One region of the Phyllobacterium sp. 22229 genome, then DNA from elsewhere that is predicted to be linked to it. Evidence: predicted binding sites of a transcription regulator. Region 1 holds the regulator's gene; the other holds the start of a gene.
What was found. Region 1 encodes HrcA, which represses chaperone genes, less so after heat shock. Its sites were predicted from a motif close to GTTAGCACTCNCNNNNNGNGAGTGCTAAC; they were not measured.

Region 1 (10,107 bases):
CCCTGGATGGTCTCTGACGATTTCCGGATGCATCGGACAGGTATATTGGGTTCCCGCCGGCATCGGCTTTGGCGCTGGCCTGCCGCCGAGATAATCCTGTGGCGCTTTTTCGAATTTCGCCATGCAGCCGGCCGAGCAGAAATAATAGGTCTCATTGTCGTGCTGCAGGAAATGCTTTGCCGTTGCCCGGTCCACGCTCATGCCGCAGACCGGATCACGCGTGACCTCGGCCTGCGCCGCGTGCGTGCTGCAACAGCTGTGGCCGTGGGTGCCATGGGCGTGATTGTGGTCGTGATGGTCATGTTTCATGATGGAACTTTCGACATGTACGGGAAGATAGTGCTGCAAAGGTAATTCTTCCAGTAACTGGAAGGTCAAGGCCTGCCCGAAAGTTTCTGCAGCACAGCGCAATGGCTGGGGATTTCGATTGTTGCAAAAGCCGGTTTTTGCCATGGTAGGGGAAGCAACACGCACTGTTCGCTTGAATCGTGATCACCCCGCCAAGGCAGTACTGGACATTTTGATGAGCCGTTTTTGGAGCCCCCTCGTGCACACATTGACCCCGTATGTCGCGGGCGAGCAACCGGTGCTGCCCGATCTGACCAAGCTGAACACCAATGAAAACCCATATGGTCCGTCACCGCGCGCATTGGCGGCCATAACAGCCGAGACGACGGAAACGTTGCGGCTTTATCCCGATCCAACGGCGCACAGGTTGAGAGAAGCCATCGCCAAAAGCCATGGGCTTGATGCCAATCACATCTTTGCCGGCAACGGATCTGACGAAGTGCTGGCCCATGTTTTCCAGGCACTGCTCAAACACGACAAGCCTTTGCTGTTTCCCGATATCACCTACAGTTTCTTCCCCACCTACTGCCGCCTCTACGCAATAGATTTTCGGGCTGTTCCGCTCGATGACACGATGGCGGTGCGCATTTCCGACTACCGGCAGCCATGCGGTGCGATCATCCTGCCCAATCCGAATGCTCCCACCGGCACAGCCTTGCCCCTGACGGAAATCGAGGCATTGCTTATCGATCACCCGGATCAGGTTGTGGTGATCGATGAAGCCTATGTGGATTTTGGTGCGGAGAGTGCCATTCCTCTGGTTGCGCATTATCCCAATCTGCTCGTGACCCAGACGTTTTCAAAATCGCGCGGCCTTGCTGGTCTGCGCGTTGGCTTTGCCGTCGGACAGCCTCCGCTGATTGAAGCACTGCAACGGGTGAAGGACAGTTTCAACTCCTATCCCCTCGACCGTCTCGCCATCGCGGGAGCGGTTGCCGCGTGGGAGGACCGGGCATGGTTCGAAGATAAGCGCGATCGGATTGTGGCCACGCGGGAAAGATTGTGCGCCGCCCTGCGCGCGCTGCAGTTTGAGGTTCTTCCCTCGGCGGCCAATTTTCTGTTTGCACGCCATGCTACGCTAGCCGGCGCGCAGGTCGCTGCCGAGCTTAGAAGCAGGGCCATTCTGGTCAGGCATTTCCCGAAACCGCGCATACACGACTATCTGCGTATCAGCATCGGCACGGACGAAGAGTGTGAAAAGCTCCTGTCCGGCTTGGCAGATGTGATCGCATCGTTGAAAGGATGAAAGCCCGGCATTTCTGCCGGGCCTTGATGGGTGTCTCGGGAGGATGTGGTGATCAGCCGGAGCGGGCCATGTCGAGCTGCGTGCCGTCGCCCATCTGTCCGGCTTCCCAGCCAAGAATGGCGCGTTTGCGGGTCAGTCCCCAGTGATAGCCGGTGAGGGCGCCGGATTTGCCGACGGCGCGATGACAGGGAACCACGAAGGAAATCGGATTGGCGCCCACCGCGGCACCAACGGCGCGGGACGCTTTGGGCGAGCCGATTTCCTGGGCAATGTCCGAATAGGCGCAAGCCTTGCCCATTGGCACCTTCAACAGGGCTTCCCAGACACGCAGCTGGAAGTCCGTGCCGATCATCACCACTTTCAGCGGCCGGTCCGAACGCCATTCAGCCGGGTTGAACACCCGTGCTGCATAGGGTGAGGTGGCGCCAAGATCTTCGACATAGGTGGCATTGGGCCACCGCGATGTCATGTCTTCCATGGTTTCACGCTCGTGCCCCTGATCGGCAAAGGCAAGGCCCGCCAGCCCGCGATCCGTCACCATCACCAGCGCCCGCCCGAAGGGCGAGATATGGAAGCCGTAACGGATGACGAGGCCCGCACCGCGGGTCTTGTAATCGCCCGGCGACATGCCTTCATGGGTGACGAACAGATCGTGCAGGCGGCTTGGCCCGGACAGGCCGGTTTCCAGCGCCGTCTCCAGCAGCGGCATGCCCTCGTCAAGCAGGCGGCGGGCATGGTCGATCGTCACTGCCTGCAGAAAGCCCTTGGGCGACAGGCCGGCCCAGCGGGTGAAAAGCTTCTGCAGGGCCGTAGGCGAAAGGCCTGCCTCCCTGGCCAGGACCTCGAGCGATGGCTGGTCGCGATAATCCTCGCTGATTCGCTCAATGATATGGCTGACAATGGCATAATCATTGCCCGAAGGCGTAATATCGTTCTGAAGTATGGCATGCGGTTTCATGGTCGTTACCTCATTCCGGCCTGATCCGGATGCGTTGCACCGCAAAGGCAGATCAGGTTTTCAATTCATGTTGAGTGTCATATGACCATGCAGGGGCCTGATCTGCCACCCGATTCTTGCGTGATATGAAAACTACCGGCTTTTGGCCGCCGCCAAGGCCCGGGTGAATGCCAGAGCAAAGCTTTCCCGGTCATCGGGATTGAGAAACGAGCCGATGGTCACAGCCTTGCCCTGTCCCTCCACCCGCATGGAAGTGATGCCGATTTCCGCGTGCCGCGCGACGTCAAAGCGGGTCCAGAACGGGTTGAATTCGTGCAGGTTGGTCCGGCCCGACGGCGCTACCTGCCTGATCTGCAGCGCGATCCTTGAAACACTGACCTCTTCATGCGCCTTTGCTGCGGTGTAGTTCATCCGGAAGGCAAGGTAGACCACGAGGACGTCAAGGCCGAAAAAGCCGAAAACCGGCCATGCCCCCAGCGACAGGAAGAAAAGACCGGTCAGAAAACTGCATCCGCCGATCGCGGCCATGACAATGAGAAAGCCTTTCCGGCCAAGCGACCGGTGCGGCACCAGCAGGGCGCGGAAAATTTCTTCTTCATTGCGCGCGGCAGCGTCAATTGGGTTCATTGTTTGGCTCATGACGCTTGAGTATAGAAGGGTGATGGAAAATCCCAAGAGCAAACTTGATCAGATTGACGTGAGCGGCATCGCTGAAAAGCCGGTGAAGCGGCCGCGCCTTGTCGCGGGTACGCGTTACACCGCCGATGAAATCCACGAGATTTTTCGCCGGTTCTCCATCCAGCGGCCGGAGCCCAAGGGTGAGCTTGAGCACGTCAATGCCTTTACCCTTTTGGTTGCGGTTGCGCTTTCGGCCCAGGCGACGGATGTCGGCGTCAACAAGGCCACCCGCGCACTCTTCAAGGTGGCCGATACGCCGGAAAAGATGCGCGATCTCGGCGTGGAAAAGGTCGGCGAGTACATCCGCACCATCGGCCTCTGGCGCAACAAGGCGAAGAACGTCATTGCCCTGTCGGAAGCCCTGATCCGCGACTATGGCAGCGAGGTGCCGGACAACCGCGACGAGCTGGTCAAGCTCCCCGGTGTCGGCCGCAAGACGGCCAATGTGGTGCTCAGCATGGCGTTCGGGCAGGCGACGATGGCCGTCGACACGCATATATTCCGCATTGGCAACCGGCTGGGTCTTGCGCCGGGCAAGACACCGGATCAGGTGGAAGCCAAATTGATGAAGATCATTCCGGCGGAATATCTCTACCATGCCCATCACTGGCTGATCCTGCATGGCCGCTATGTCTGCAAGGCCCGTAAGCCCGAATGCACGGCCTGCGTCATCGCGGATATCTGCAAGTCGGCGGAAAAAACAGCGGAACTGCCCGCGCCGCTGGTGCCGTTGCCTCCGCAGGTGTTTTAACGCAACGCTGCAGGCGGTTCCGACTGCGCAACCGCCTTGTGCAGATGCACCATCATGGCGGCGGCAAACAGCGGGGTTAAAAGGTTGAGGATCGGGATGGCCATGAAGGCCGCAATGACGAGACCGGCCAGGAAAACCGTCATTGCATGTTTGGACCGCAGCGCCTTGGCTTCCATTTCCGGGCGGAAGCGCATGGCGGCAAACTCGAAGAATTCCCGGCCAAGCAGGTAGCCGTTGACCACGAAGAACGCGATGATGTTGACGCCGGGAATGAGAAGCATCAGCAGCGCGATGATATTGCCGAGAATAACGATGCCGAGGAATTTCAGCGAAAGCACGAAGGAGCGCAGTACCGGCAGCGGGCGGCCCTTCGGATCGAGCGGGTAATCCGACTTTTCCACAACTTCAGCCACATCGTCGAGAAACAATCCGGCAACGATGGCCGAGACCGGCGCAATCAGCAGTGCCAGACCGAGCGCCAGGGCGATACTGGCGAATATACCGGCGACAAAGCCGAGCCACCCGGCCCAGGATGGCAGGTCCGGTATCCATTGATCGAAAAAGGGCAATGCCAGCAAGGCAAAGAGTTCCCGTAGCCCGAACCAGGCGCCGATCAGCAGAAGCACGGTCATTCCGAGTGACTTCCACAGGACAGAACGGAATTCAGGCCGGAACAGGTGACTTGCTGCGGCCTGGGCGCTGTCAAAAATCATGGTACCGTTCTTCCTTTCCGGTCTTTCCAATGTTTGGGACATAAGGCGCGCGTCCTGTAGAGACAAGGCGCCCGCGCGCATTAGGGGTAGTCAAGGCCCGCTGTTCCAGCTAGGACTTGGCGAACCAGAGGCCAAGAACTGCAATTGAATCAATCCTGGAGTTTTCATGTCGAGTTATGACGTGCTTTGCATCGGCAATGCCATTGTCGATATCATCGCCCGCACGGATGATGATTTCATCGTCAAGAACGGTATCATCAAGAATGCGATGAATCTGATCGATGCCGATCGTGCGGAATTTTTGTATGAACGCATGGGACCGGCCATCGAAGCTTCTGGCGGAAGTGCTGGCAACACCGCAGCCGGCGTTGCCAGTCTTGGCGGCCGCGCCGCCTATTTCGGCAAGGTCGCCGACGATCCGCTCGGCCATATCTTTACCCACGATATCCGCGCGCAGGGCGTTGCCTTCGATACGCGTGTGCTGAAAGCGCCGCCGCCCACGGCCCGCTCGATGATTTTCGTCACGCCCGACGGCGAACGCTCCATGAACACCTATCTCGGTGCCTGTGTCGAGCTTGGACCGGAAGACGTGGAAAGCTCCAAGGTATCGGAAGCCAAGGTCACCTATTTTGAAGGTTATCTCTGGGATCCGCCCCGGGCCAAGGAAGCCATCCGCCTGTCAGCGAAAATTGCGCATGAGCACAAGCGCGAAGTATCGATGACGCTGTCGGATCCGTTCTGCGTGGATCGCTATCGCGAGGAATTCCTCGACCTGATGCGTTCCGGCACGGTTGATATCGTCTTTGCCAACGAGGCGGAACTGAAGTCGCTGTACCAGACCGACGATTTCGAGAAGGGGCTCGATGCCATCCGCAAGGATTGCAAGCTTGCGGCCATCACCCGCTCGGAAAAGGGCTCAGTGGTTGTCTCGAAGGACGAAACCGTTGCCGTTCCGGCGATCGAGATCGCCGAGCTTGTCGATACGACGGGTGCGGGTGATCTCTATGCCTCGGGCTTCCTGTTCGGCTACACCAATGGCCGCTCATTGACCGATTGCGCGCGGTTGGGGTCGCTCACCGCCGGTCTCGTGATCCAGCAGATTGGCCCGCGTCCGGCGCAGAACCTGAAAGTGGCAGCCCAGCAGGCCGGCTTACTCTGACCGGACGATGCCGTCACGCTTGAGCTCTTCAGGCGTGCGGCCCACCTTGTGGTAGTTCGGCAGGGTCCAGCCGAAGTAAAGCGCGCCGCCGCGCACCGCAAAGGCGGTCAGGGCGGCGAGCAGGGCCGACATTTCCGGCCCTGCCGAAAGCCCCAGCAGCAGCGTATAGGCGGCGGAACCGGCAAGCGCCGCAGTGACGTAGATTTCGCGCCGCATCAGCACTGACGGTTCCCCGGAAACGATATCACGCAGCACGCCGCCGAACGTGGCCGTCAAAATGCCTGTGACCACGGCGATTGTCGGGCTGAAGCCGAGCGCCAGTGCCTTCGCCGCGCCCATGACGCTGTAGGCCGAAAGCCCCAGCGCATCGAGCCACAGCAGAAGCCGGTAGCGTGATTCCAGGAGATTGGCGGAGAAATAGACGATGATTGCCGCCGCGGCACAAACGAGGATATAGCCGGGCTCCCGGACCCAGAAGACGGGGACGCCGAGGATGAGGTCGCGCAGGGTGCCGCCGCCGATGCCCGTTACCGCAGCCAGGAACACGAAAGCGATGATATCGAGCTGGCGGCGCGAGGCAGCGAGCCCGCCCGTCGCGGCGAAAACGAAAACGCCCGCATAGTTGAATATCTGGATCGATGTCATCGGCTGTTCCCCTCCATATAAAAGGTAGAACATGACCGATACGGAGCGTAAACAGCTAAATGAAAAAGGCCAGACGCCGTTACCGGAATCTGGCCTTTGCCGTTGAGAGAACGCTGTGATTATGCGTCTTTTTCCGCCTGCGGGTTGATCGGGCCCGGCTCTGCCTGGCCTTCGCCGGCTGCCTGCTTCGGACCGCCCTTGGAGACGCCGACGAGCGCCGGGCGCAGCATGCGGTCACCGATGACGAAACCGGCCTGCGCCACCTGCAGCACAGTGTTGTGCGGCACGTCGGCGTTGGGGATTTCGTACATGGCCTGATGGAAATTCGGGTCGAAACGCTGGCCCTGCGGCTCGATCTTCTTGACGCCGTGGCGTTCCAGCGCTGACATCATCGAGCGCTCGGTCATTTCCACGCCTTCGGCCAATGCCTTGAAACCCGCATCGCCATTGGCGAGGGCATCGGCCGGAATGGCTTCGAGCGCGCGCTTCAGATTGTCGGAGACGGAAAGCATGTCGCGGGCGAAATTGGCAACCGAATAGGACCGCGCATCGTGAACATCACGGGCGGTGCGCTTGCGCAGGTTTTCCATGTCGGCGGCCAGACGCAGCAGCTGATCGCGCAGATCGCCGTTTTCGCCGCGCAACGCATCCAATTCAACGCTGCTGGCCGCCTGCGCCTGTTCTTCCTCTTCCTGCGCCATGGCATATTCTTCGGCCTTGCGCGATTTCAGAAAATCATCGGCGGCACGCTTCAGCGCATCACGGTCGCGCGGATTCTTCAGATCGCGCTGATCGAGATCGGGTGCGTCATGATGTTTCTTTTCTTCAGTCATCTATCCTGTCCGTTCATAAATCGAATGTGCGCTGGATATCGAGGTTTAGGCCATGAAAATCAAGTGCAAATGCCCGGCGCGGCGGAAGTTCGCACGCCGGAATGCCCCGGTTCAACATCCCCGGCATTAGCGCAGCAGTCTTGAGACCAGTTGCGCGGTGTAGTCCACCATCGGAACAATGCGCGCATAGTTCAACCGGGTTGGGCCGATAACGCCAAGGGCACCGATCACCCGCTGTTCCGAGTCGCGATAGGGCGCGATCACCAGAGATGAGCCGGAGAGCGAAAACAGCTTGTTCTCGGAGCCGATGAAAATGCGCACGCCCGATCCTGCTTCCGCCAGATCGAGCAGTTGTATGGTGCCTTCCTTGGTTTCGAGATCATCGAACAGATGGCGCAGCCGGTCGAGATCCGCTTCGGCGTTGATGGAATCCAGGAGGTTCCCGCGCCCGCGCACGATGAGCCGTGGCGGCTGGCCGCCACCCGTGCCGCCCCAGACGGCCAGTCCCTGTTCGACCAGGTGTTGCGACAGGGTATCGAGTGCCTGCTGGGTTTCATCTTTGAGCCGGGCAATTTCGGCGCGCGCTTCGGTGATGGTGCGGCCCTGAATATGCGCGTTGAGAAAATTCGATGCTTCGATCAGCTGCGATGGCGTCACGCCGGGCGGCAGATCGACGACCCGGTTTTCAATATCGCCGCTCTGGGTCACCAGCACCGCCAGCGCCTTGGTGGGTTCCAGCCGCACAAACTCGATGTGCTTGAGCGCGCCTTCCGCTTTGGTCGCAAGCACAAGTCCGGCACCGCGCGACATGCCCGACAGGATCTGGCTGGCTTGCGTCAGCATGTTCTCGCTCGACTGGGCGTCGCCGCCCGCCCGTACCTGCGCCTCGATGGAATTGCGCTCGTCGGAGGAAAGGTCGCCCACTTCCATGAAGGCATCGACAAAGAACCGCAGGCCCAATTGGGTCGGCAGCCGTCCCGCCGAGACGTGCGGCGCGTAGACAAGGCCGAGATGCTCGAGATCGCTCATGACATTGCGGATTGTCGCCGGAGAAAGCGCGACGGGCAGGATACGCGACAGGTTGCGCGATCCGACGGGTTCGCCGTCGCCGAGATAGCTCTCGACGATGCGCCGGAAAATATCCCGCGACCGCTGATCGAGGGACTGCAATGGTTCGGGAGTAACTGCCTTGTTCATTCTGTGTGACGCCCTTGTTCTCTGTCAGGGAATATAGGCATTGTCGGCGCAATCATCAAAGCTTTTGCTTCATGGTTCCATTTAAGCCTCCGTTGCTCTAAAAGGCCGGACAACCATATTTTCAAGAGGTCAATCCATGCGTCCTTCCAAACGAGCTCCAGACGAAATGCGCGCCATTTCCTTCGAGCGCGGCGTTTCCAAACATGCTGAAGGCTCGTGCCTGGTCAAGTTTGGCGATACCCACGTTCTGTGCACCGCCAGCCTGGAGGAAAAGGTACCGGGCTGGATGCGCAACACCGGCAAGGGCTGGGTAACGGCGGAGTACGGCATGCTGCCGCGTTCGACCGGCGATCGCATGCGCCGCGAGGCGTCATCCGGCAAGCAGGGCGGCCGCACACTGGAAATCCAGCGTCTCATCGCCCGTTCGCTGCGTGCTGTCGTGGACCTGCAGGCGCTGGGCGAAGTGCAGATCACCGTGGATTGCGATGTCATTCAGGCGGATGGCGGCACCCGTACGGCAGCCATCACCGGCGGCTGGGTTGCCTTGCACGAATGCCTGCGCTGGATGGAAACACGCCAGATGCTCAAGGTCGAGAAGGTATTGAAGGATCATGTCGCGGCGATCTCCTGCGGCATCTCCAATGGTACACCGGTGATCGACCTCGACTATGCCGAGGATTCAACGGCGCAGACCGATGCCAATTTCGTCATGACCGGCAAAGGTGGTATCGTCGAAGTGCAGGGAACGGCGGAAGGCGAGCCATTCTCGCAGGACGAGCTGCTGGCCTTGATGGGGCTTGCCCGCAACGGCATTACCCGGCTGGTTTCCCTGCAGAAAATGGCGGTCTCGTAAGCGGAAAACACCATGCAGCCATCGGGTATTCTGGAAACAGCTCTGTATGTGACCGATATCGACGTGGCTGCACGGTTCTATACCGATATACTCGGACTGGACGTTATCCTGCGGGCGGGCGATGAATCGGTCTTTTTCCGCTGCGGAGCCGGCGTCCTGATCCTGTTTAATGCGGAAAAGCTGGCGGAAAGGCCCAAAGGCGGTCTTCCCATCCCGGCGCATGGTGCCAAGGGGCCTGGTCACGTCTGTTTCCGTGCAACGCGGGATGAAATTTCCGGCTGGAAGTCCCATCTTGAGGCCAATGGTATCGCCATCGAAACTGAATTTGACTGGCCCAATGGTGCCCGCTCCCTATATTTCCGCGATCCGTCCGGAAACTCGATTGAATTTGCCGAACCGGCTTTATGGAACCTGACATGAGAACACTTGAAAAAGGCAAACTGCTCGTTGCCAGCCACAACAAGGGCAAGATCCAGGAAATGATCGATCTGCTTGGCCCCTTCGGTTTCGAAGTGGTGTCGGCGGGCGATCTCGGCCTGCCGGAACCGGATGAAACCGGCACCACATTTGAAGAGAACGCCTATATCAAGGCTTTCGCGGCGGCCAAGGCGACCGGCCTTGTCGCGCTATCAGATGATTCCGGCCTCTGTGTCGATGCGCTGGACGGCGACCCCGGCGTTTATACCGCCAACTGGGCGGAACTGCCGGATGGCAAGCGAGATTTCG
Region 2 (10,107 bases), on a different contig from region 1:
GCCGCCGTTGTCCTTCTTCGGAGCTTCGGCGATCATGGCTTCAGTCGTAACGAGAAGACCGGCAACCGATGCTGCGTCCTGCAGAGCCGTACGAACAACCTTGACCGGGTCGACGATGCCCATGACGATCAGATCGCCATATTCACCATTGGCCGCATTGTAGCCGTAGGTTTCCTTCTTGCTCTCAAGGATCTTGCCGACAACGATGGAAGCTTCGTCACCTGCGTTTGTTGCGATCTGGCGAGCCGGAGCCTGCAGAGCGCGACGAACGATGTTGATGCCAGCATCCTGGTCGGAGTTTGCACCCTTGAGTGTCAGGTTTGCCGAAGCGCGGAGCAGGGCAACACCACCGCCGGGAACGATGCCTTCTTCAACAGCAGCGCGTGTTGCGTTGAGGGCGTCGTCGACGCGGTCCTTCTTTTCCTTCACTTCAACTTCCGTTGCACCGCCAACGCGGATAACGGCAACACCGCCAGCGAGCTTGGCAAGACGTTCCTGCAGCTTCTCACGGTCGTAGTCGGATGTGGTTTCGTCGATCTGCTGCTTGATCTGGCCGACGCGGGCGTTGATTTCGCCCTTCTTGCCATGACCGTCAACGATCGTGGTGTTTTCCTTGGTGATCGACACCTTCTTGGCGCGGCCGAGCATGTCGAGCGTAACGCTTTCGAGCTTGATGCCGAGATCTTCGGAAATAACCTGACCACCGGTGAGGATTGCGATGTCTTCCAGCATGGCCTTGCGGCGATCGCCGAAGCCAGGAGCCTTGACGGCAGCAATCTTCAGGCCGCCGCGCAGCTTGTTGACGACGAGCGTTGCAAGAGCTTCGCCTTCGACGTCTTCGGAGATGATGACGAGCGGCTTGGAAGTCTGGACGACAGCTTCGAGAACCGGCAGGAGAGCCTGGAGGTTCGAGAGCTTCTTCTCGTGCAGAAGGATGTAGGCGTCTTCGAGGTCAGCAACCATCTTTTCAGGGTTGGTGACGAAGTATGGGCTGAGGTAGCCGCGGTCGAACTGCATGCCTTCGACGACTTCGAGTTCGGTGTCAGCGGTCTTGGCTTCTTCGACGGTGATAACACCCTCGTTGCCGACCTTCTGCATTGCCTTGGCAATCATTTCACCGATTTCGGTTTCGCCATTGGCAGAGATCGTGCCAACCTGCGCAACTTCTTCCGAAGTCTTGATCTTCTTGGCGCTCTTGCCGAGCTGCTTGACGACTTCTGCAACAGCAAGATCGATGCCGCGCTTCAGGTCCATCGGGTTCATGCCGGCAGCAACAGCCTTGCCGCCTTCCTGAACGATTGCCTGGGCCAGAACAGTCGCAGTCGTGGTGCCGTCACCGGCAATGTCGTTCGTCTTCGAAGCGACTTCACGCACCATCTGTGCGCCCATGTTTTCGAACTTGTCTTCCAGTTCGATTTCCTTGGCAACGGTTACGCCGTCCTTGGTAATGCGCGGAGCGCCGAAGGACTTGTCGATAACAACGTTACGGCCTTTCGGGCCGAGCGTTACCTTGACAGCGTCAGCAAGGATATTGACACCGCGCAGCATGCGCTCGCGCGCGTCGCGGCCGAATTTTACTTCTTTGGCAGCCATTTTATCTCTCCTGGGATTGAACCCGGTTTGATCGAAATTCGTTGGTTAAAGGGAAAACCGGCGGATTAGCCGAGGATGCCCAGAATGTCGGATTCTTTCATGATCAGCAGATCTTCGCCGCCGATCTTGACTTCCGTGCCCGACCACTTGCCGAACAGGACATGATCGCCTGCCTTGACATCGAGCGGGATGAGCTTGCCAGCTTCGTCGCGAGCGCCGGTACCGACGGAGACGATTTCGCCTTCCTGTGGCTTTTCCTTGGCAGTATCCGGAATGATGATGCCGCCTGCAGTCTTTGCTTCGGATTCGATCCGGCGTACGACGACGCGATCGTGAAGCGGGCGGAACTTGGTCTTGGCCATGGTTAGAACCCTTGATGTTGGTGTCAAAACGGTGAAACGGACGGGTGACCGCCCATGTTATTAGCACTCACCATCAGCGAGTGCTAACTGGGCTCGGAGATAGTGGGCAGCCATGGAAGAGTCAAGGGAGAGGTTTGCCGAATTTTCGGCGAATGACGGAAAGGCGATGCGCAACTGGGCGTCTTCAACCCTTTGCAAAATCATCCCATGCAATTGTGAACCAATGATGACGCGTCCGCGGCTATGCGGCCTGCGGCCGCACCGCTGCAGCCTTTGCCGCTTCGGAACGCAGGTGGGTGTCTCCCCAGAGTTTGAGGGCCGATATGATCGGCTCGAGGCTGCGGCCGTGCTCCGTCAGGGAGTATTCCACCTTCGGCGGAACCTGTGCATAGACCTTGCGGGTAATGAAGCCATCGGCCTCCAGCTCACGCAGCTGGTTGGTCAGCATGCGCTGGGTGACGCTGTTCAGGTGCCGGCGGATTTCGTTGAAGCGCAGGGTGCCGGACATCAGGTGGAAAAGGATCATGCCCTTCCATTTGCCGCCGATGAGATTGAGCGTTCCTTCCACGGGGCAACCCGGTGCGCAATCAAAATTCGTATGGCGGATGCGCGGCATCACGGTATCCTTTATGACACTATATGCAATTTATGTGCATTCTTGCACCAATCAAACATAGCGCGCATTTGAACAGCGTCAACTTATCAGGAGAATGCCATGCGCGCCGTCGCCTATTATGAACCGCAGCCGATCACTGCGGAAACCTCACTCGTCGATATCGATCTGCCCAAGCCCGAAGCGCAGGGACGCGACCTTCTGGTTGCGGTGAAGGCCATATCGGTCAATCCCGTCGATACGAAAATCCGCGCGGGTGCAAAGCCGGAAGCGGGCCAGCCAAGAGTTCTGGGCTGGGACGCGGCCGGCATCGTTGTTGCCACGGGGCCGGATGTCCGGCACTTCAAGGTCGGGGATGAAGTCTTCTACGCGGGAGCGGTGGATCGCCCGGGAACCAATGCCGAGTATCATCTGGTCGACGAGCGCATCGCCGGGTGGAAACCGAAATCCCTCGATTTCAGCGCCGCCGCAGCCCTGCCGCTGACATCGATCACCGCCTGGGAAACGCTGTTCGACCGGCTCCATATCGACACGCCGGTTGCTGGGGCGGCCAATGCCATCCTGATTGTCGGCGGTGCGGGCGGGGTCGGTTCGATTGCCGTGCAGCTTGCGCGCAAACTAACCAACCTCACGGTCATCGCCACGGCCTCGCGCCCGGAAACACGCCGATGGGTGGAGGAGCTTGGCGCGCACCACGTCATCGATCATTCAAAACCGCTCGCCGCGCAGGTGGAGGCGCTTGGCCTCGGTGCGCCCGCTTTCGTATTCTCGACAACCAACTCCGATACGCACCGCATGGAGATTGCAGCCCTGATTGCGCCGCAGGGCCGGTTCGGTCTGATCGATGATCCGAAAAACTACGATATCATGCCGTTCAAATGGAAGAGTGTCTCCATTCACTGGGAAGTGATGTTCACCCGCTCGCGTTACGAGACAGCCGATATCGAGGAGCAGCACAAGCTGCTCAACAAGGTGGCGGAGCTGGTGGATGCCGGCACGTTACGTACCACCCTTGCCGACGATCTCGGCACGATTTCAGCCGCCAATCTGAAAAAGGCCCATGCGCTCATTGAAAGCGGCCGTGCCCGCGGCAAGATTGTCCTGACAGGCTTTTAAATGGTGGCCGCGGGCGGCGTGTCCATGCGCTGCCCGCTATCGCGTTATCGCGCAAACCGTGGCCAGCCGATGATGGCCACGGCAAGATAGGTGCCGCCGCAGATGAGGAGGAGACCGGCAAGGCCGGACCAGAGCTTCAACCGTCCTCACGCACATGGTGGGCCATATCCATCAGCATGCCGCTGACATGGGCGTCGGAAAGCGCGTAGAAGATTTGCCGGGCACGCCGGTCGCCGCGCACGAGGCGGGCGCTGCGCAACAGGCGCAAATGATGGCTGACCAGCGATTGCGACAGATGAAGGCTTTCCGCGATATCGCCGACGGATCGCGGCGCATCAAGGCAATAGAACAGGATGCGCAGGCGGGTCGGGTCGCCGAGGAGCCTGAACGTTTCCGCGAGGCGAGCAGTATCGGATTCCGTCGGCATCGTCATGGCCGTCAATGCTTGTGCCCCGCCTGGCTGTGATCATGACCGGTGTGATTGCCGTCGGTCTCGTGATCTGCCGAGGCGGATGCGGGCTGTTGCCCGATTTCGCCTTCGTCATGCGGCATATCAGGCCAATCAATGGCGATGGTGGCGTGCTGGATATCGAAGCGTTTGGCAAGCTCCGCCTCGACGGTCTTTACAAGATGGCGCGGATCAGTACCGTCCTTTGGCTGGACGTGCAACGTGGCAAGCGCCTTGCCTGATGTGATCAGCCAGACATGCACGTGCCTGACGGCAGCAAGCCCTGCAACCGCGCCCATGAGATATGTCTGGATTTCTTCCGGCCTGGCATTTTCGGGCGCGCCTTCCAGCAGGATGTGCAGCGAGTTGCGCAAAAGGCCCCAGGCGCTGCGCAGGATCAGCACGGAAACCAGGATGGAGAGAATGGGGTCGATGGGCGTCCAGCCGGTAAAATAGATGATGATGGCGGCACTGATGGCGCCGACGGAGCCGAGAAGGTCGCCCATGACGTGCAGGACAGCGCCCTTGATGTTCACATGTTCCTTGTCGCCGCGGGTCAGGATCCAGAACACCAGCATGTTGATGAGCAGCCCGACGACGGCCACGAGGAACATGGGACCCGCCAGAATTTCCGCGGGCGCGCGAAAGCGGTCGATCGCTTCGATCGCGATCCAGACAACAATGGCGAAAAGGGCGATGGCATTGATGAGGCCGGCGATGACCTCGAAACGCAGATAGCCATAGGTGCGGTTCTGGTCGGCGGCGCGCTGGCCGAAGCGAAAGGCCGCATAGGCGAGGGCCAGGGCGCAGGCATCGGTCAGCATATGGCCCGCATCCGCAATCAGCGCCAGCGAGCCGGACATAACGCCGCCGATCACCTCAATGATCATATAGGAGAACGTGATGATGAAGGCGATCAGCACCTTGCGCTGATTGTCATTGGTTAACTTGGGGCCATGGTCGTGCCCTGCGTGCGACTGCGACATTGTTCCGGCTCGTCCCGTTGATTGGATATGACATATAAATACATGTTCATATGTTGTATGTCAATGGAACCAAGCGGCAGGCGGTCCGATCCGCCGGGAGGGCCCCGGCAGATCATCGTCAGGCGCGATCAGGCGGCCAGCCGCGCTCCAGCCTCATCCAATGTGATATGGCCGAGAAACTGGCCGCTGGTGACCGCCGGGGTTTCGTCCTCGATGGCATGGGCAAAAATCACGGCCTTGTCGGCTTCCAGCTTCTGCAGATAGGTGTGAAGGCTGGGATACTCTGTTTTCAGGTCGAAGAGACCCAGATCCTCGCCCCAGCGGGCGATGCCGGTCATGTAGGCGTCGGCAATCGTCCTGTTGTCACCGGCAAGCCAATCCCGCCCCTGCAGATGGGATTGCAGATAGCCATAGCCGGAGGCGGCTTTCTCCCGTGCGAGGTCGCGCAGCATTTTGATCGCCGGATCGCCCTCTTTCAGCTTGTAGGCGGTCCAGGCCGGCGAAAAGGCCGAGTGAAAGCTGGTGTGCAGATAGGCCAGCATCTGGTTGAGCCTGTCGTGGGCTCCGGTGCCCTGGGCAAATCCCAGTTGCCTCCCAAGATCACGTGCGGCGATGTTCTGAAGAATGGCAAAGCTTTCGCTCAGGCTCCTGCCGTCTTCCAGAAGCAGCGCCGGTGTCTGGTGCATGCTGTTGACGCGGCCATAGAGGGTGCTCTTCGACTTGGCCAGCATGTCGATACGGGCAAGGCGATAGGGTTGGCCGAGCCATTCCAGCGCGACGATTGATCCGAACGAGCAGCCATGCGGCACGCCATAAAACAATACGGGTTCCATTTTCATTTCCTCTTTTTTGAATGTCATACCGCGGTGAAATCCAAGATGGCGATGCCGGTCACTATTGTAAAGAAGGCACAAAAATGTCATGTTGGTACAAATTTTATACCAACATTCAGCTGGAATAGGCGTGATGAAGGATCTGGTTTCCGAATGCCCCGTTGAAAATGCCATGCTGGTGCTGGGCGGGCGCTGGCGCATCTTGCTCATCTATTATCTGCTGGAAGGAACAAAGCGTTTCAGCGAACTGCGCCGCGACATGCCCAAAATTTCGCAGCGCATGCTTACCCTTGACCTGCGCGCCCTCGAAGAGGCGGGCTACGTGACCCGCACGATCATTCCGCAGGTTCCGGTGCGTGTCGAATACAGCCTGACGGAGGAGGGGCGGCGCCTCAAGACCCTGGTCGAGGTGCTTGGCGAATGTGGCGACCGCCTGGCCAGCCGCGGCTACGTCAAGGCTGCTTGAACCATCGTTCCCGATACAATCACAGGTGACACGATTGCCGCTATCGGCTAAGCGATGCCATCTTATACGCTCCGGCAATCTGAAAGGATCGGCATGACCGACATGGTACATTTGCAGCGTCTCGATGCGCTCAGAGACCGTTATGATGTTCTTCTGTGTGATGTCTGGGGCGTTCTGCACAATGGTGTTGATTCCTTCGCTGCCGCATCAAGCGCCTTGCAGCGCGCGCGGGAAGCCGGGCAGACGGTGATCCTTATCACCAATGCGCCGCGTCCCTTCGCCGGTGTTGCCCAGCAGATCAGGATGCTCGGCGTGCCGGACGCCGCCTATGACCGCATCGTCACGTCGGGCGATGTCACGCGTGACCTGATCCGTAACGCGCCGCGCCGCGTGTTTCATCTCGGCCCAGAGCGTGATGAAACGTTATATGAAGGGCTTGATGTCGAGCTGACCGAAGAGCGTGAGGCGGATGTCGTGGTCTGCACCGGCTTCTTTGACGACGATTCGGAGGGCCCCGAAGACTATGCCGACATGCTCACGCGCTTTCGCTCGCGCAACCTGCCTTTCATCTGCGCCAATCCCGACATTGTTGTCGAGCGCGGCGACCGGCTGATCTGGTGCGCGGGTGCCCTGGCGCGTGATTATGGCCAGATGGGCGGGCGCACGCTCATTGCCGGAAAGCCGCATCGCCCCATTTACGAAGCCGCCATTGCCGCGGCGGAGGCCGTGCGCGGCGGGCCAGTCGACCTCGCACGCGTGCTTGCCATTGGCGACGGCATGCTGACGGATGTGAAGGGTGCCGATCTCTTCGGAATCGACGTGCTCTACATTTCCGGCGGCATTCACGCCGGCGATTATGTAAGGGGCGGCATATTCGATCTGGAAGAGCTGCTCGCCTTTCTCAAGAAGCATGGCAGCAACCCCGTTGCCACCATGCCGGCTCTCGCCTGAGGTACATGCACCATGCCGATTCTACGCCTGACCGACCCTTCGCATCTGCCGCAGCATCTGAAGGGCGCCGTGGTGGCGATTGGTAATTTTGATGGCGTGCACCGCGGCCATCAGGCTGTTCTGGGGCGGGCGCTTGATGCCGCCAGTGCCGCCGGAAAGCCGTCGCTGGTGCTGACCTTCGAGCCGCATCCGCGCAGCGTCTTCGTGCCGGATCAGCCGGTCGACAGGCTGACGCCCGCGGCGGAAAAAGCCTCGATCCTGGAAGCACTCGGTTTCGACGCGGTGGTGGAATGCCATTTCACCCGGGATTTCTCGCAGCTTACGGCCGATGTGTTCGTGGACGAGATTCTCGTTGCCGGTCTTGGGGCAAGCCGCATTGTCGCGGGATTTGACTTCCATTTCGGCAAGGGCCGCCAGGGCGGTCCGGCCTTTCTGATGGATGCCGGGGAAAAGCGCGGCTTCCAGGTCACGCTTGTCGATGCATTCCGCGACGAGGGCGGGCAGGCCATTTCATCCAGCCGCATTCGCGAACTTCTGGGCGCGGGCGATATTGTCGAAGCGTCGGGACTTCTGGGTTACCGCCACCGGATTCGGGCCGAAGTGATCCAAGGCAAGCAGCTCGGCCGGACAATCGGATTTCCCACGGCCAATATGGTGCTGCCGCCCGAGACGCATCTGCAGGAAGGCATCTATGCCGTGCGCTTCCGCCGCGCCGACGGCACACTCTATGACGGCGTGGCCAGCTTTGGCCGCCGACCCACGGTGGATACCGACGGTGCGCCGCTGCTCGAAACCTATGTTTTCGATTTCACCGGCAATCTCTATGGGGAAGTCTGCGCGGTTTCGTTCTTCGCCTATCTGCGCGGCGAAGAAAAGTTCGACGGGCTCGAACCGATGATGCAGCAGATCCGGCGTGACGAGGAGGAGGCGCGCGGGCTGCTGCAGGGTGTGAAACCGCTGTCTCCTCTCGATGATACGATTAATTTTCGATGAAACGGTAAATCGTTTACCATAAGAATAAATCCAATTTTATCTATCCTTCGCTAGCGTCATTCTCAAATCTGCCGCCCTCCCAGGCGAAATTTGGAGTGATTTCATGCATGTTCGTCTCGTCGCTGCTCTTTCGGGCGCCCTTATTCTTGCCGGTGCCGTCCCGGGCTCTGCCGATGACTATTACTATGAAGGTCAGCAGAACCAGACGGCTGCCGCTCCCCGTCAGAACTGGTGGTCGGGCGACTGGTATCTGAAACTCGGTGCAAAAGGCTTCATCGCCCCGCGTTATGAAGGTGCCAAGGACTATCTTCTGCGCGCCGCGCCGGTCATCTCGCTTGGCCGTGCCGGATCCGCCACCCGGTTCAGTTCCCTGAATGACAACGCATCGATCGGCCTGATCGATACGGGCGTGTTCCGCACCGGTATCACTGGCAAGCTGATCACCGGCCGGGACAGCGGCGACGCTAATCTCAAGGGCGTGCATGATGTCGACTGGGGCGTTGAACTCGGCGGCTTTGCCGAATTCTACCCGACGGACAATATTCGCGGCCGCGTCGAGGTCCGGCGCGGCATCGGTTCGCATGACGGCGTCGTTGCCGACTTTGCCGTCGATGCCTTTACGGATCTGACCCCCACCGTGCGCGTTTCGGCCGGCCCGCGCGCCACCGTGGCATCTCGGGACTATTTCAAGCAGTATTACGGGGTGAACCCGACGGAAGCGGCGGCATCGGGCCTGTCGACCTACCGTCCCGATGGCGGCGGTCTGAAATCGCTCGGCCTTGGCGGCCAGATCACCTGGAAGACGACCGACAAGATCGAAACAAGCGCCTATGCGGAATATAGCCGCCTGATGGGGCCAGCCGCCGATTCCAGCATCGTCAAGGAGCGCGGATCGGCCAATCAGGCGACCTTCGGCCTGCAGGCAACCTACCGCTTCGACTTCGCGCTTTGATCGATATATCGGGCTGATGCGAAGTTTATTGCGTCAGCCCCTTTATTCTGGAAGCAGTGATTGCTAAAAGCGCGCTCATGAAAACTGTTTCCTGGACCCTTGCACAGTCCATACCGCTTCAGACACCACGAATTACTGGCCCGGCCTTCCGGTTTGCCTGAAGCCTAGGCTTGCGGGTGCGGAAGGTCCGGGTTTTCCGGATGCGCCATCGCGCTCTTTTTTGCTTTTCTTTACATCTTTGCCTGCTGCGACGACGCGCGGGCCTGTTCACAAGCTGGAAAAATGACCGACACCGCCAACCCACTCGACTATTCGAAGACACTTTATCTGCCGCAGACCGATTTTCCGATGCGCGCGGGCCTGCCCGCCAAGGAACCGGAATTCGTCAAGCGCTGGGGCGAAATGAATCTCTACAGGAAATTGCGCGAAGACGGCAAGGGACGCCCGCTCTATGTTCTGCATGACGGTCCTCCCTATGCCAATGGCAATATCCATATCGGCCATGCGCTGAACAAGATCCTCAAGGATGTCATCACCCGCTCGTTCCAGATGCGCGGTTTCGATTCCAATTATGTTCCCGGCTGGGATTGCCACGGCCTGCCGATCGAGTGGAAGATCGAGGAACAGTACCGCGCCAAGGGCAAGGACAAGGACGACGTGCCGATCAACGAATTCCGTAAGGAATGCCGTGAATTCGCCGCCAACTGGATCAAGATCCAGTCCGTCGAGTTCAAGCGCCTCGGCATCGAAGGTGATTTTGACAATCCCTATACGACGATGGCTTTCCATGCGGA

Region 2: the regulator HrcA is predicted to act here: its motif matches at 2,015-2,043, upstream of groES (co-chaperone GroES).

What each region holds. Positions count from the first base shown of each region.
Region 1 covers NZ_JBQEPA010000006.1:197,881-207,987, forward strand. The annotation lists gene ACTJJ7_RS09655 (heavy metal translocating P-type ATPase) at 1-309, opposite strand, end outside; gene hisC (histidinol-phosphate transaminase) at 524-1,594, shown strand; gene ACTJJ7_RS09665 (methylated-DNA--[protein]-cysteine S-methyltransferase) at 1,647-2,552, opposite strand; gene ACTJJ7_RS09670 (DUF2244 domain-containing protein) at 2,685-3,179, opposite strand; gene nth (endonuclease III) at 3,214-3,981, shown strand; gene ACTJJ7_RS09680 (sulfate transporter family protein) at 3,978-4,694, opposite strand; gene ACTJJ7_RS09685 (adenosine kinase) at 4,861-5,853, shown strand; gene ACTJJ7_RS09690 (trimeric intracellular cation channel family protein) at 5,845-6,498, opposite strand; gene grpE (nucleotide exchange factor GrpE) at 6,618-7,331, opposite strand; gene hrcA (heat-inducible transcriptional repressor HrcA) at 7,458-8,528, opposite strand; gene rph (ribonuclease PH) at 8,665-9,381, shown strand; gene ACTJJ7_RS09710 (VOC family protein) at 9,394-9,801, shown strand; gene rdgB (RdgB/HAM1 family non-canonical purine NTP pyrophosphatase) at 9,798-10,107, shown strand, end outside.
Region 2 covers NZ_JBQEPA010000032.1:6,037-16,143, reverse strand. The annotation lists gene groL (chaperonin GroEL) at 1-1,593, opposite strand, end outside; gene groES (co-chaperone GroES) at 1,659-1,955, opposite strand; gene ACTJJ7_RS26170 (winged helix-turn-helix transcriptional regulator) at 2,197-2,571, opposite strand; gene ACTJJ7_RS26165 (zinc-binding alcohol dehydrogenase family protein) at 2,671-3,684, shown strand; gene ACTJJ7_RS26160 (ArsR/SmtB family transcription factor) at 3,821-4,117, opposite strand; gene ACTJJ7_RS26155 (cation diffusion facilitator family transporter) at 4,123-5,118, opposite strand; gene ACTJJ7_RS26150 (glutathione S-transferase family protein) at 5,247-5,951, opposite strand; gene ACTJJ7_RS26145 (winged helix-turn-helix transcriptional regulator) at 6,085-6,417, shown strand; gene ACTJJ7_RS26140 (TIGR01459 family HAD-type hydrolase) at 6,520-7,368, shown strand; gene ACTJJ7_RS26135 (bifunctional riboflavin kinase/FAD synthetase) at 7,381-8,361, shown strand; gene ACTJJ7_RS26130 (MipA/OmpV family protein) at 8,465-9,313, shown strand; gene ileS (isoleucine--tRNA ligase) at 9,596-10,107, shown strand, end outside.